DNA from 3 places in the uncultured Exiguobacterium sp. genome. Region 3 is predicted to be linked to each of the others. Evidence: predicted binding sites of a transcription regulator. Region 3 holds the regulator's gene; each other region holds the start of a gene.
The links. The regulator Rex, encoded in region 3, represses fermentation and respiration genes when NADH is low (regulators of the CRP and FNR family bind a similar motif). The targets are predictions, from matches to a motif close to TTGTGAAATATTTCACAA.
Positions count from the first base shown of each region.

Region 1 (4,271 bases), on a different contig from region 3:
AATCAAGTTCCCACTGTAGCTAAGTGGTTTTGTGCTCGAGACGTGTCCGTTGACTCCTGTCTTTTTCGGTAACGTGAACACTTCTTCTGTCGGAAGATTCGCGATGAAATCAACACCATCTGCATTCGGACCACCGCCACCTAACCAAACATGACGTTCTGGTAATTCGATTGATAATTCTGTTCCTGGAGCTGTGTAGTGCAATGATTTGTATTTCTTCTCTGTCAGGAATTTTGCTTTTGAACGCAGATTTTGATCATGATCTGCCCATGCAGCGACCGGATCCGCTTGATCGGCACGTGTTGCCTTCAAAATAGCTGACCAGAGCTCTTCAACGGCATTCTCTGAATCAGGGAATACTTTCTTCGCCCAGCTTTCAGAAGGTGCTGCTACGACACACCAGCTGACATTGTCACTCATGACGAATTTCCGCCAATTGGCGAGAGCGACACCGGCTGCTTTATTCGCACGTGCGATTCGGCTCGAGTCAACGCCATTCAATAAATCTGGATCTTCACTGACGACCGATAAGAACGCTGTTTTTTCTTCTGCCAGTTGATCATAACGTGCTTTTAACCAATCCGGGAACGTATCAAACGACTCCTCCGGTGCATCGAAATAACGGATTTTCGTCATCTCATCATCTGACCATTGTACATATACTTGCGTAGCACCTACTTCATAGGCGACACGTGTGATTTCACGAACGAGCGGCAAATTTTCGATTCCTGCACGCACCTCGAGTTGTTGTCCTGGTTGTAGATTAATTCCTGTACGCACGGCTAAAGACGCGTATTGTTTTAATTCTGCTTGTGTCGGCATTATGTAATCCCCTTTCTTGTATCTTTATTTTCACGAAATAGTTGCAATTTTGCAAGAAATAAGGCGAAACTAGAAGGAGAATAGAAGGAGGCATTACCATGGAATTCACACCCGGAGATTTTAAATCGGCCTATACGTATTTCCACCGACAAGCACTCGACCTCGTTGGTGATGAAAAAGCACAGCAAGAGTTATTAGTTCGAGCAGAAATCGGGCTTGCGCACTTGACGCAAGATATCGCGTCTACCGAAAGCTCGGACATCGAACGTGAGGCAGAACTCGTCCTTTATTTTCAATTAAAACAACTGCTCGAAATGCTTCGTGCCCTCTATCAGAAAAAATTCGAGATGCACGCGGAGCAAGAACAATTACTATTGACGGCCGTCCTTTACTTCACGTCTCCTGTTGACGCCTTACCAGACGATAACGTCCTCGGGCTCTTCGATGACGCACAAATCGTCGAGACGATTTACGAAGAACTGGCTGCAGACGTCGATCGCTTTCAACATATGGAATGAATAAAAAAGAGCAGCTGTCGCGACAGCTGCTCTTTTTTATGCATTTTGTTTCGAAGCAATATGAACAGGTGTCGTGGATTGACGTGATTCATCTACTTCTAATTTTTCTTTATTCAGCCACGTATAGATCATTCCCATGAAGACTGCTCCACCAATGATGTTACCGGCTAAAGCTGGCAACAGGTTGTGCATGGCTCCGGCAAATGTGATCGTATCAGGGTGTGGCACGACTAACGCAATGGAGAACAAGGCCATATTGGCGATGACGTGATCAAATCCAGATGCGAAGAAGACTGCGACGAGTACCATCATCATCATGATCTGCGCCAACTCATTCTTCATGTTCTTTGGAATGAAAATCGCTAAACAGACCATCCAGTTACAAAAGATAGCTCGTGTGAAGATTTCCCACGTCGTATGGTGGATCTTCGTTTCTGAGACAGAAAATAACCAGTTGTTCATACCAAGCTCTTGGATGATTCCTGTTTGAGAAAAGAGTAGTGCAAACGCTAATCCTCCAAGTCCATTTCCGATCAGACAGATCAACCAGACCTTCATCGTATCCATCTTCGTCGTATAGCCACGCATCGTTGCCGTCGTAAAATACATCGTATTTCCTGTAAACAGTTCTGCACCGCCATAAACGATCAAAACGAGCGCCACTCCGAACGTCAGTCCACCAACAAGTGTCGCGACAGGTGATTCTGCCATATACAGCCCGTTAATTGCTTTTAAGGTAAAAATGATTGCAAATCCAATGAATATCCCCGCTAACATGGCACGAACTAAGTACTCGAGAGGACGCAGTTGTAGCATACGCGTCGACTTGATTGCTTTATTCCGTAATCCTTCTAATGCTTCTACCTCGTTCATCGTAGAAACCTCTCTTTCTTTTGTTCAACATTTCACAATGTTTGTTCATTTATTATGATACTTCCATCTTAAGAGATGTTCAAGCCTTGAATAGACCTGTTTTATCGTTTTCATAAAAGAACGAGATGTAAACGATATCATTGTGTCGAGATTGTGAAAAATGCCTTTTCTTGCTTTATACAACTAATTAGTTTGAATCAAAAGTCCGGATGCGAATCGTTTAAAAAACGTTTGTCGCCTTGATGCATCAAGTACATATCCATCAATGACGACACGATTAAAACGTTTAGAAGATGAAGTAGCTCGTTCGATATCGTTCGATGTATACGCATCGAATGCTTTCCGATCTATTTTAAAATCTGCACGTGAATACGGATCAGTATAGTGAATTTCAAGATCTGATAAATCAGGAATCGTTGAGAATAATACGAGTGTATGATGCATGAGAACTTTCGATAATCGAGCGTTAAAAAAATCCTGACCCACTCGTAACATACCAGTATCGGTTCCGATCCAAATACGTCGTTCCTTACCTGTGACATCATAGGCAAGTCGCAACGACTCCCCTTCGACCTCTACTTCTTTTAACTCCGATGAGAACGGGAGCTGTTCCGCTAATTGACGAACTGCTACCGTATTCATCATCGAAGCACCTACTTGTCTCGCTACGAGGTCTCCGTCATGCCAAACAGAAGGTCGATTTTCTTCATCTGATTGTTGGAAAAGACGACTTGCAAGCAGTATTCCTAAACATATACAACCAAGAATCAAGAATGTTTTCTTCATTTTCATCACCTTCCCAAAAAAACTCACCCTTTTTCATCTTTTTTTCATAAGAAGGGTTGAAATTTTATGCATATGAGCGTACTCTTGCAGGCAGATACTCACAGAAGGAGGAGCATGAGGTTACTCATCATATTGCCATGACTACTACGAAACACCCACAGAAAAAGAGAATTGAAAAAGTCAGTTTTTTAATCATCGGTACGTTACTCTATTCCCTTTATATCAGCTTATTGCTATCTCCAAACGATATCGGATCAGGTGGCATCATGGGAATTACGCTTGTCATCCAAGAACTCTTTCACACGCCAATTGGATTAACGCAATTGCTTTTAAACATTCCTCTCTTCCTTTTAGGTTTCCGTTTCCTGCGTAAACGATTTATGTTCTTATCTGGCATCATCGTCGTTGCCTCTTCTTTTTTAATCGATTGGATACCGACTCAAATCGTTCCAGAGTCTCTGAACGATCCACTTGTCGCTTCCATCTTTGCCGGTCTAGTCTCTGGTCTTGCGATGGCATTGATTTTCTTTGGTGGCGCTTCGACCGGTGGACTCGATATTCTTGGAAAGTTTTTCTTCGCCCGTTTTCATAATTGGCCATTGCCTCGTATATTCCTGATGCAAGATCTTGTCATCTATATTCTTGTCTGGTGGGTCTTTGATCTGAAACACGTTATGTATGCACTCATCATGAGCTTTGTTCGTGCTAAAGCCTTACAAACGGTCTACAGTTTCTATTCCGCTTCTAAACAATGTATCATCATTTGTGAGAAAGCAGATGAAATCAACGAAGTCATCACAAAAGAACTCGGTCGTGGTGTAACGATTCTTGATGCACGGGGAGGATACTCCAACCGAACGAAGAAAATGGTCTATGTCGTCGTTCAAAATAACGAAATCGTCCGTTTGCAAGAAATCGTCTCTTCTGTCGAACCGAATGCATTCGTTACTTTTTCCGAAATTCATACAGTTTTTGGAAATTACAAAGAACATTCGTATTCGTTTTGACATTAAGCGCAGCCAAGCTGTGCTTTTTCTTTTTTTATCTATATTATGACTGCTTCTCGTATGAGGTCATCTTTCCTGCTTTTTTAATTGAAGTAGATACTTTTTTATTCTTGATCCCTATTCAAAAAATAGATAGGCTTCACTTTTTTTACGATAGTAGTTAAGCTTATGACATGTCTATTTATCTAAAGGAATGATTGCATGCACTCACTATGGCGTCAGCGTGTTCTGCTGGTTCTCCTGATTAGTTTATTCGCCTCTATCC
Region 1 covers NZ_CAXYJR010000002.1:106,905-111,175, reverse strand. The annotation lists gene ACHWTJ_RS00775 (aminopeptidase) at 1-822, opposite strand, end outside; gene ACHWTJ_RS00770 (YkvA family protein) at 921-1,340, shown strand; gene ACHWTJ_RS00765 (formate/nitrite transporter family protein) at 1,377-2,213, opposite strand; gene ACHWTJ_RS00760 (hypothetical protein) at 2,397-2,999, opposite strand; gene ACHWTJ_RS00755 (YitT family protein) at 3,137-4,006, shown strand; gene ACHWTJ_RS00750 (hypothetical protein) at 4,208-4,271, shown strand, end outside.
Region 1: the regulator Rex is predicted to act here: its motif matches at 2,234-2,251, upstream of ACHWTJ_RS00765 (formate/nitrite transporter family protein).

Region 2 (4,271 bases), 1.9 Mb from region 3:
TACGTTGCGCCAAGCGTGTCAGTTGGTGACGAAGTGCCAAGTCATAAGGACCTGAACCATCTTTTGCACAAATTGAGACCGTGAATTCGTCCGAATGCTGACCATCCCCTAATGCTCCCATGTCGACCGCGATATATTCTGCGACTTCTTCCGAGAATCCAGCATTGCCACCGAATCCGACCTCTTCGTAATTTGAAATCAGTATCTGAACTGTGTGTGGAAGCTCGATTGTTTTCCATTCTTTGATTAATTCAAGCAATAAAGCGACAGATGCTTTATCATCCAGGTGGCGTGACTTCACGAAACCGGTTTCTGTATAGAGGAAACGTGGTTCAAACGTCACGATGTCTCCCACTTCAATCCCTGCGACTCGTGTCTCTTCCGCTGTCGTCGAACGGATGTCTAATCGCACTTCGATATTATCAGCGGAGCGTTCCGTCTTATTCGTCTCGCGTGACGTATGGACACTCGAATGATGGAAGACGATCGTTCCAGAAATCGTTTGACCATCCATCTTATGAATCAGACAGTTTTCTCCTTCGATGGCTGTCCACGCATACCCTCCCAATTGAGATAAACTGAGTCGTCCCGTCGGCAAAATCTCTTTTACCATCGCACCTAACGTATCGACGTGTGCCGTCAGTAATCGCGTTCGTGTTGAAGCACCCGGTAGTGTCGCTAGGATGGCGCCTTTCTCAAGCTTTCGATACGTGATTCCTTCTGCCACCAATCGCTTTTCTACATATGTAATCGCTTCTTTCGTCGAACCTGTCGGACTCGGAATCGAAACAAGCTCTTCAATCGTACGTATGACTTCTTTCATGTTCATTCGCTCCCTTTCAATCGGACTACGACGTACCATCCGCTTTGTTCTCATGATAACAAATATTCATTCATTGCCGGTACTGATATCCTACTAGTACCATACGAAAAAGCTGTAGCACTTTTCTGCTACAGCTTTTTCCACACCATCTGAAGAACTTAGACGTACTTCTTCATCCAAATATCATCACGATATGTGCCGTCTTCTAATTTTACGGAGTCTGGATCTTCTGCATACACTTCAAAACCAAGTGATTCATAGAGACTTTGTGCTGCTTCATTTCCCGATAACACAGCGAGGATGACCTGCTCGACATCTGGCAGTTTCTTTGCTTCGTCGATCAAGGCTTCCATCAAGGCGCGTCCAGTGCCCCCACGATATTCAGGTGATACGTATACTCCGGAAATCATCGCTTTATGCGATTCACGTGACAATTCATATGGTTTGACCTGACCAAACCCAAACAATGTATCACCGTCGAACATACCGAGCCAAACCTCATCGGAGTCGGGTTCTCCTTCTAGACCTTCTCGTACTTCGCGGAGCGGGGTTTGCTGTTCATCGTCAAACGAATGACCGAACGCATCTGGATGATTTTTCAATCCCTCAAGGCGTAGATTCCAGTATTGTTCTGCATCCTCTTTAGTTAATTTTCGAAAAGTATACATGACTGTCGGTTCTCTCCTTTTTTGGGTTTCATGACGTACAATCAAATGACGTAAAAACGCTTCTATCTCTTACTTAACCTTTTTCTAGTAAAATAAAACCTAGATTTTTTTCTCTTTTTATTTCACTCAAACACAGTAGTGATATTCGCTTCATCTTTTCTTTTCAAAAAAAAACTCAAGGATGGACACTACGATACAGGACCACCACTTGAGTTTCTTAACTCTCAATTTATGAGGTTTTCGTCACGATTCGCCCCGTTAACCTTGCAAGACAGGTTCGAGCGTTTGACGCAATACATCAGCAGAATGATGAAACTTCTTCATTTCTTCTTCCGTTAATGCAACTTCAATGATTTCCCGCACACCTTGACGATTGATGATCGCCGGTACTCCGATGTGAATGCCAGAAATCCCGTATTGTCCATCCACATGTGCCCCGACCGTCAACAAACAGTTCTCGTTCCCAAGGATAGCACGCACGATTCGAACAAGTCCAAGTCCGATCGCGTAGTAGGTTGCTCCTTTTCGTTCGATGATATGGTAGGCGGCATCTCGAACATTGATATAGATTTGATCGAGGTCTGCTTGAGAATAACGATCGTCCTCAGCAAGCAGCTCGTCAATCGTTTTTCCATAGATACGGCTATTGCTCCAGGCAGCGAATTCCGTATCTCCATGTTCTCCAAGAATGTAGGCATGGGCATTACGGGAATCGATGTGAAAGTATTCTCCGAGCATTTGACGTAGACGCGCTGTGTCGAGCACCGTTCCTGATCCAAATACACGTGATTTTGGAAGACCAGAATACTTCCAAGCCAGATGAGCCATGATATCGACCGGATTGGACGCCACGACGATGATGCCGTCAAAACCGGAATCCATGATTTGACGAATCATTTCTCTCATGATCAATGCATTCTTTGCGACGAGATCGAGTCTCGTCTCCCCAGGCTTTTGTGGCGCTCCCGCCGTGATGACGACGACCTCCGCTTCCCGGCAGTCCGCGTAGTCTCCAGCCCAGATCCGCATCGGTGAAGAGCTGAACGGGGTTCCATGGTTCAAGTCCATCGCTTCCCCTTCTGCTTTGGCTTTATTGACATCAATGATGACGAGTTCCTCACAAAGTCCAGCTGTTGACATCTGATAAGCAAAGCTTGAACCGACTGCACCGGCTCCAATTAGCGCCACTCGTGTTACTTTCGCATGTAATTCCATCTCGTTATGTCCACCCTTTCATTCGTTCTAAGAGTTTGTTAACTATATCACAAATAAATTGTAACATCTTTCACATTCTTTGTAACATGTGAAAATAATCACATTTGTCCATTTTGTGTCATCGATATCCTAACATAAGGAATTACATCGTTATACTTTCCACTTACCAGAATCGGATGATAATAAACCCAATTCCACTCGCTAGACCACTCGTCAAGACGTTCACAGCATCATTTCCAAGAAGTCGAATACCCGAGACGTAAATTGTCAGTTGTCCATGATGCTCTCGCTTTTCCGTACGTTCCCCGCAAACTGAACATTGATAAACACGTTGCCACATTGCTCCAAATAGCGTATCGAGTAGACTGCCGATGACTCCGATGCCTATTACAAGTAAGGTATCTGTCAAAGAAAGAGAGAAGATCCAATGTGCTGCTAAAGCAATAAACGCAGCCCCAGCAATTGTTCCTAGCGTTCCGATTAAAGACATCGCGCCGCTCGTTCCTGCTGGTACCCGTCGTAAAGTTTTCAGAGACCATGGATCACGACTTGAAAGTGGTCCGATTTCCGATGCCCATGTATCGGCATTCGATGCGGCGATGACAAATAAGAATAACAATAGGTACGCTTTATCCATCGTCATAGTGTAGGCTATGGCAGCGATGAATGCAACTCCACCATTCGCAAGAACTTGCCATCCATCACGTGCACCATCTTTTTCGACAATCGCATCCACGGATTTTTTTCTAGTACGTCCTATTTTCGATAAAAGACTTGAGCTACCAAAGAAGAGTAAGAGCACTACCAAACCGCTCCAGCCGAATCCAAATGAAACACCACTGCCGACGAGCATCGTAAAGACAGCTCCACTTGTCGTCAATAAACGGAAATGTCGTCCGGTCCAGGCAAGGAAGAGACAAAACAAAATCGCGATACTTAACATCGGATGACCTCTTGGTCCGTGACGATGAGATCAACTGGGATATCGAAGTCTTCCACTTCGAAATCTGAAAGGAGCTGTTCGGAAAAGGCAATGGATACTTTGCAACCTGTGTAGGTCACGAGTGCACGATCATAATAACCGCCCCCCCACCCTAATCGATAGCCATCTCGCCGATAGGCACGTCCCGGAACGAGACAAAATGCAGCTTGATCAAGTGTTGTGCGACGAGCCGAATCCATTGGTTCTGCGATCCCCATCTGATTATGCTGCAATTGATCTTCTGGTCTATATTCATAAAAGACCATCTCTTCTCCGACTACTTTCGGTATCAAGACCGTCTTGTCCTCTTGCCACGCTCGTTCAATCAACATTCTCGTATCGCATTCATTTCGAAACGCTAACGTGATTGCGACACAGGTAGCTTGTTGCCATTCGGGCAATAGCAAAACATGTTCATGGATTAACCGTTCCTTTTCAGCACGGTTGTCCATCACCTCTAGGCGTTCTTTGATCAGACGGCGTACTTCTTGTTTGTTCATGGCTGTCTTCCTTTCAACAAAAAAAGCCATCACACGAAGTGACGGCTTCCATCTCAATTATTTCACTTCACGGTGAAGTGTGT
Region 2 covers NZ_CAXYJR010000005.1:1,930,413-1,934,683, forward strand. The annotation lists gene ACHWTJ_RS11980 (M42 family metallopeptidase) at 1-823, opposite strand, end outside; gene ACHWTJ_RS11985 (GNAT family N-acetyltransferase) at 982-1,491, opposite strand; gene ACHWTJ_RS11990 (L-lactate dehydrogenase) at 1,750-2,706, opposite strand; gene ACHWTJ_RS11995 (DUF92 domain-containing protein) at 2,870-3,649, opposite strand; gene ACHWTJ_RS12000 (5-formyltetrahydrofolate cyclo-ligase) at 3,643-4,188, opposite strand; gene rpmG (50S ribosomal protein L33) at 4,246-4,271, opposite strand, start outside.
Region 2: the regulator Rex is predicted to act here: its motif matches at 2,793-2,810, upstream of ACHWTJ_RS11990 (L-lactate dehydrogenase).

Region 3 (4,271 bases):
CTCTGGGTCATCCGCGTTGACGAACGATGCTGTTGAACCGAGACTCATGTTGATGACATCGGCTCCGAGTGCGATCGCATCATCGATCGCTTTGATGTAAATATCACTGAATGTCGATGGCATGCCTGGATCATTTCCGAATACCTTCATGGCAAGCAGCTGTGTTTCTGGCGCGACACCTTTGATCCCGCCATTTGCTTCGTCTCCATTGGCACCGACCGTACCCGCAACGTGCATTCCGTGCATCGATGCGCCTGCGCCTAAATCACGGATTTCACTATCGTGATCGGCATAGTTATAGCCGTATGGGACTTTTTCTGTGAAATACTTTCCTTTTAAGCCTTTTGTTTCTTTGGCACTCTCAACTTTAGAAGCTGTTAAATCCACCTTCGTTTCCGGGCTCAAAACCATGTCTTTATGCGACGGGTCAATTCCCGTGTCAATGACCGCTACGATCGTTCCTTCCCCTTTGAAACCGTAATCCTGCCATGTCTCTTTCGCATTGACCATGTCCTTGCTATATAACATATCCGGCTTAGCGCCTTTATCAGCTTTTGGTCGTGCGTATTCGTGCGCGATATGTACATCCTTGACCCCATCTAACTTCTTAATATCTTGAATATCCCCGAACTTTACTTCTCCACTAAAACCGTTCAAAACTGTCGTAAAGCTTTCTTTATATGTCACCGGAATCGCTTGTTTCGCGATAGCAGACTTGACTGATTTCTGAACAGTGACGAGACGTTCCTTAATGGATTCTTTTTCGGCATTGCTCAATGTGCTATACCGCTTATTTTGCGCCTGTGCGATTTGAATCGCTGGCTTTTGCTCCATCTCGATGACGACGCGGACCTTGTCAGACTGCTTATACACCTTCTCCTGCCCTGTTTTCTTAAGTGAGAGGGCGTGCGGCTTTTGACCACTTGACTTGTCTTGCGAGGACAGTGCTCCTTGAGCGCTGACCAAGTTGGAAGATGTCATCAAGACAGCTGCCAAGAGTGCGATTTCCTTCTTCATGCTTCTTTTCCCCTTTTCTAAAAAACTATAATGATGTTACCAACAAAACATTTAAACGAAAATTCTGTATATTTAGTTTAATGAAATAGATGGAAATAAACAATTCAGTTCTGTCTGTTTTATATAATTATTTGTTTTTATTGCCACATTATATTACATCTCCATATTTTGAGAACAACAAAAAAACTCTTGAATTCTCAAGAGTTTGAAATATACGAATTTGGTGGAGACTATCGGGATCGAACCGACGACCTTTTGGCTGCCAGCCAAACGCTCTCCCAGCTGAGCTAAGCCCCCATGAATTATCTTTAGTATACGCATCGCTAACTGCTTTATCAATATAAACGTAACGCTTTCATAAAAAAGAATTCCTCCCGAAATGGCTGGAAGGAATTCACGATTCATTTATTCAATTCACGCATCAAATCCGCCTGTCGTTCAAGCTCTGCCTGTTGCTCGAGGATCAAGACCTTTTTGTACGTTCGCGCAGAAATTAAGATACTGATTTCATAGAGAACGAACAATGGCACCGAGATCATCAAGTGTGACGTCACGTCTGGTGGTGCGATCAATGCCGCAACGACGAACAACGCGAAATACGCATATTTCCGATTCTTTCGCATGAAATATGGCGTCACAAGACCAAGACGTGTCAGGAACATCGTCACGACCGGCAATTGGAAGAGAAGACCGAACGGCATCGTCAACCGGATGAGGAAACTGAAATAGTTTTCGACTCCGATGACTTGCTCGATCCCCAATTCTTTCCCGAGATCCGTTGAGACTTCGAGCAAGAAGGGAAGCAACCAGAAATACGAGAAGGCTACACCAGCCAAAAATAGAAAGAAGATGACTGGAATATACGTCAGTGTTGCTTTTTGTTCCTTTTCATAAAGCCCTGGTCGGACGAATGCCCACAGCTGATACATCCAGAACGGTGACGCTAAAATCAGCGCGATAATGAACGCAAGATTCAAATACAACATTAAAGGATCGGCGACGTTGAAGGCATTTAATCCGATACCGAGCTCTTTTAAGTCCGCTTGTAAAAAACGGACGAGCGGTCGGACGAGCGGAAATGCGACAGCGAACAGGACGACGACGATGAGGAGCGACCAGACGATCCGCTTACGCAGTTCGTCCAGGTGCGACGTCATGCTTTGTTCTTGATCAACCGTCATGATTCAATCACTTCTCTTTCGGTTCGTCCTTTTTATCGTCGTCCATGATGCCGTTCGTAGCATTTTTGAACTCTTTCAATGTCTGACCGGCAGCACGACCGAATTCCGGTAACTTCTTCGGTCCGAAGATGATCAACGCGACGACAGCGATTAATCCGATACTCGCAGGTCCGATACCTAGCGTGAGCGGGATAAGGTTTTCCATTATGATTTCACTCCTTCAGCTGATTGCGAATAATGCTTCATGAAATAAACTAACGACTGCAACTCGATCGATAAATCGATGTGATGGACCCGGACGCTCGCTGGCACGTTCAACCGCGCAGGCGTAAAGTTCAGGATGCCTGTCACACCATACTCGACTAACTCATCCGCTACTGACTGTGCGAACTGGGATGGAACCGTCAAGATGGCGACATCGACCTGATTCGCTTCGATTTGTTCTTTCATGTCCGAAACATGATAGATTGGAACGTCATGCGTCGTTGTTCCGACCTTCTCTTCGTCCGCATCAAACGCAACGACTATCCGAGTACTATTATTCTTTAAAAAGTTATAATTTGCAAACGCTGTTCCGAGATGACCGACCCCAATTAAGGCAACATTCGTCACCTCATCTTGATTCAAGGTTTTGCGGAAAAACGTTAACAGATGTTGAACGTTATATCCATATCCCTTCTTCCCTAATGCCCCAAAGTAGGAAAAATCGCGACGAATCGTTGCTGAATCAACCTTCACCGCCTCGCTTAACTCAGCAGAAGAGACGCGGAGCTTGCCTGAATTGTATAAACTTTGGATGAAGCGATAATATAGCGGCAACCGTTTTGCTGTCGCTTGTGGAATTTTTGTGTCTGGTCCATTCATCCTGCAGTTCCCCCTTCGGCCACATCCATCGTGGCACCCAAATCTTTGCAAAAAGCTTTCTACTCTTCTTGATTGTAAACCACTTCACATATAGTCACAAATAATATATTCCGCAGGACCTCGCGCTTTTGTTCGTGATAGACTAAAGGGTGGAAGGATGGATGGAAATGATACTCTTACAAGTCAACCAACTCTCGAAATCATTCGGCGTCGAGCCGATTTTAGAAAATATCAAATTGGAAGTACAAGAGCGGGACCGGATTGCGCTCGTCGGACGAAATGGTGCCGGTAAATCGACTTTGCTCAAAATCATTGCTGGCGAACTCAGTCATGACTCGGGTGACATCATGAAAGGCAAGGATGTCAAAATCGGTTATCTCGCACAAGACAGTGGTCTCGAATCGAATGAGACGATCTGGAACGAGATGCTGACTGTCTTCGAACATTTACAGGAACAAGAACGGACACTGCGCCGGATGGAAATCGAGATGGGCATGGATCATATCTTGAACGACCCGGTCGCTTACGATCGTCTCTTGAAGACATATGACCAAGCACAACACGACTTCTCAGAAGCCGGTGGTTATCAGTTTGAAGCGAATATCCGCTCTGTCCTGCATGGCATGCGCTTTTATCCGGACGATTACTCGCGCCGGATCCAGACGTTATCCGGTGGTCAACGGACACGTCTCGCCTTAGCGAAGATGCTCCTGCAAGCACCAGAGCTTCTTATTCTTGATGAGCCAACGAACCACCTCGATATCGATACACTCGCTTGGCTCGAAAGTTACCTCGGTGGTTATCGTGGTGCCGTCCTGATCGTCTCGCACGACCGGTACTTCCTCGACCAAGTCGTCAATGTCGTCTATGAGCTCTCTCGCAATGTCTGTCGTAAGTTCACTGGGAACTATACAAAGTACTTGGAGCAAAAAGCGGCCTTGTACGATCAGGAAATGAAGCAGTTCGAACAGCAGCAAGAAGAGATCGCGAAGATGCAGGACTTCATTCAACGCAACATCGCCCGGGCGACGACGACGAAACGTGCACAAAGTGTCCGAAAACGACTCGAGAAGGTCGACCGGCTCGATCGGCCAGATGGAGATGAACGCAGTACGGTCCTGTCCTTCCCGATCGAAAAACAGAGTGGGAATGACGTTCTTCAAGTCAATCAATTGGCGATCGGTTACGAAGAAGCTGTCTCAAAAGACA
Region 3 covers NZ_CAXYJR010000005.1:8,566-12,836, reverse strand. The annotation lists gene ACHWTJ_RS01940 (S8 family serine peptidase) at 1-1,017, opposite strand, end outside; tRNA gene ACHWTJ_RS01935 (tRNA-Ala) at 1,239-1,314, opposite strand; gene tatC (twin-arginine translocase subunit TatC) at 1,419-2,198, opposite strand; gene ACHWTJ_RS01925 (twin-arginine translocase TatA/TatE family subunit) at 2,206-2,403, opposite strand; gene ACHWTJ_RS01920 (redox-sensing transcriptional repressor Rex) at 2,403-3,062, opposite strand; gene ACHWTJ_RS01915 (ABC-F family ATP-binding cassette domain-containing protein) at 3,230-4,271, shown strand, end outside.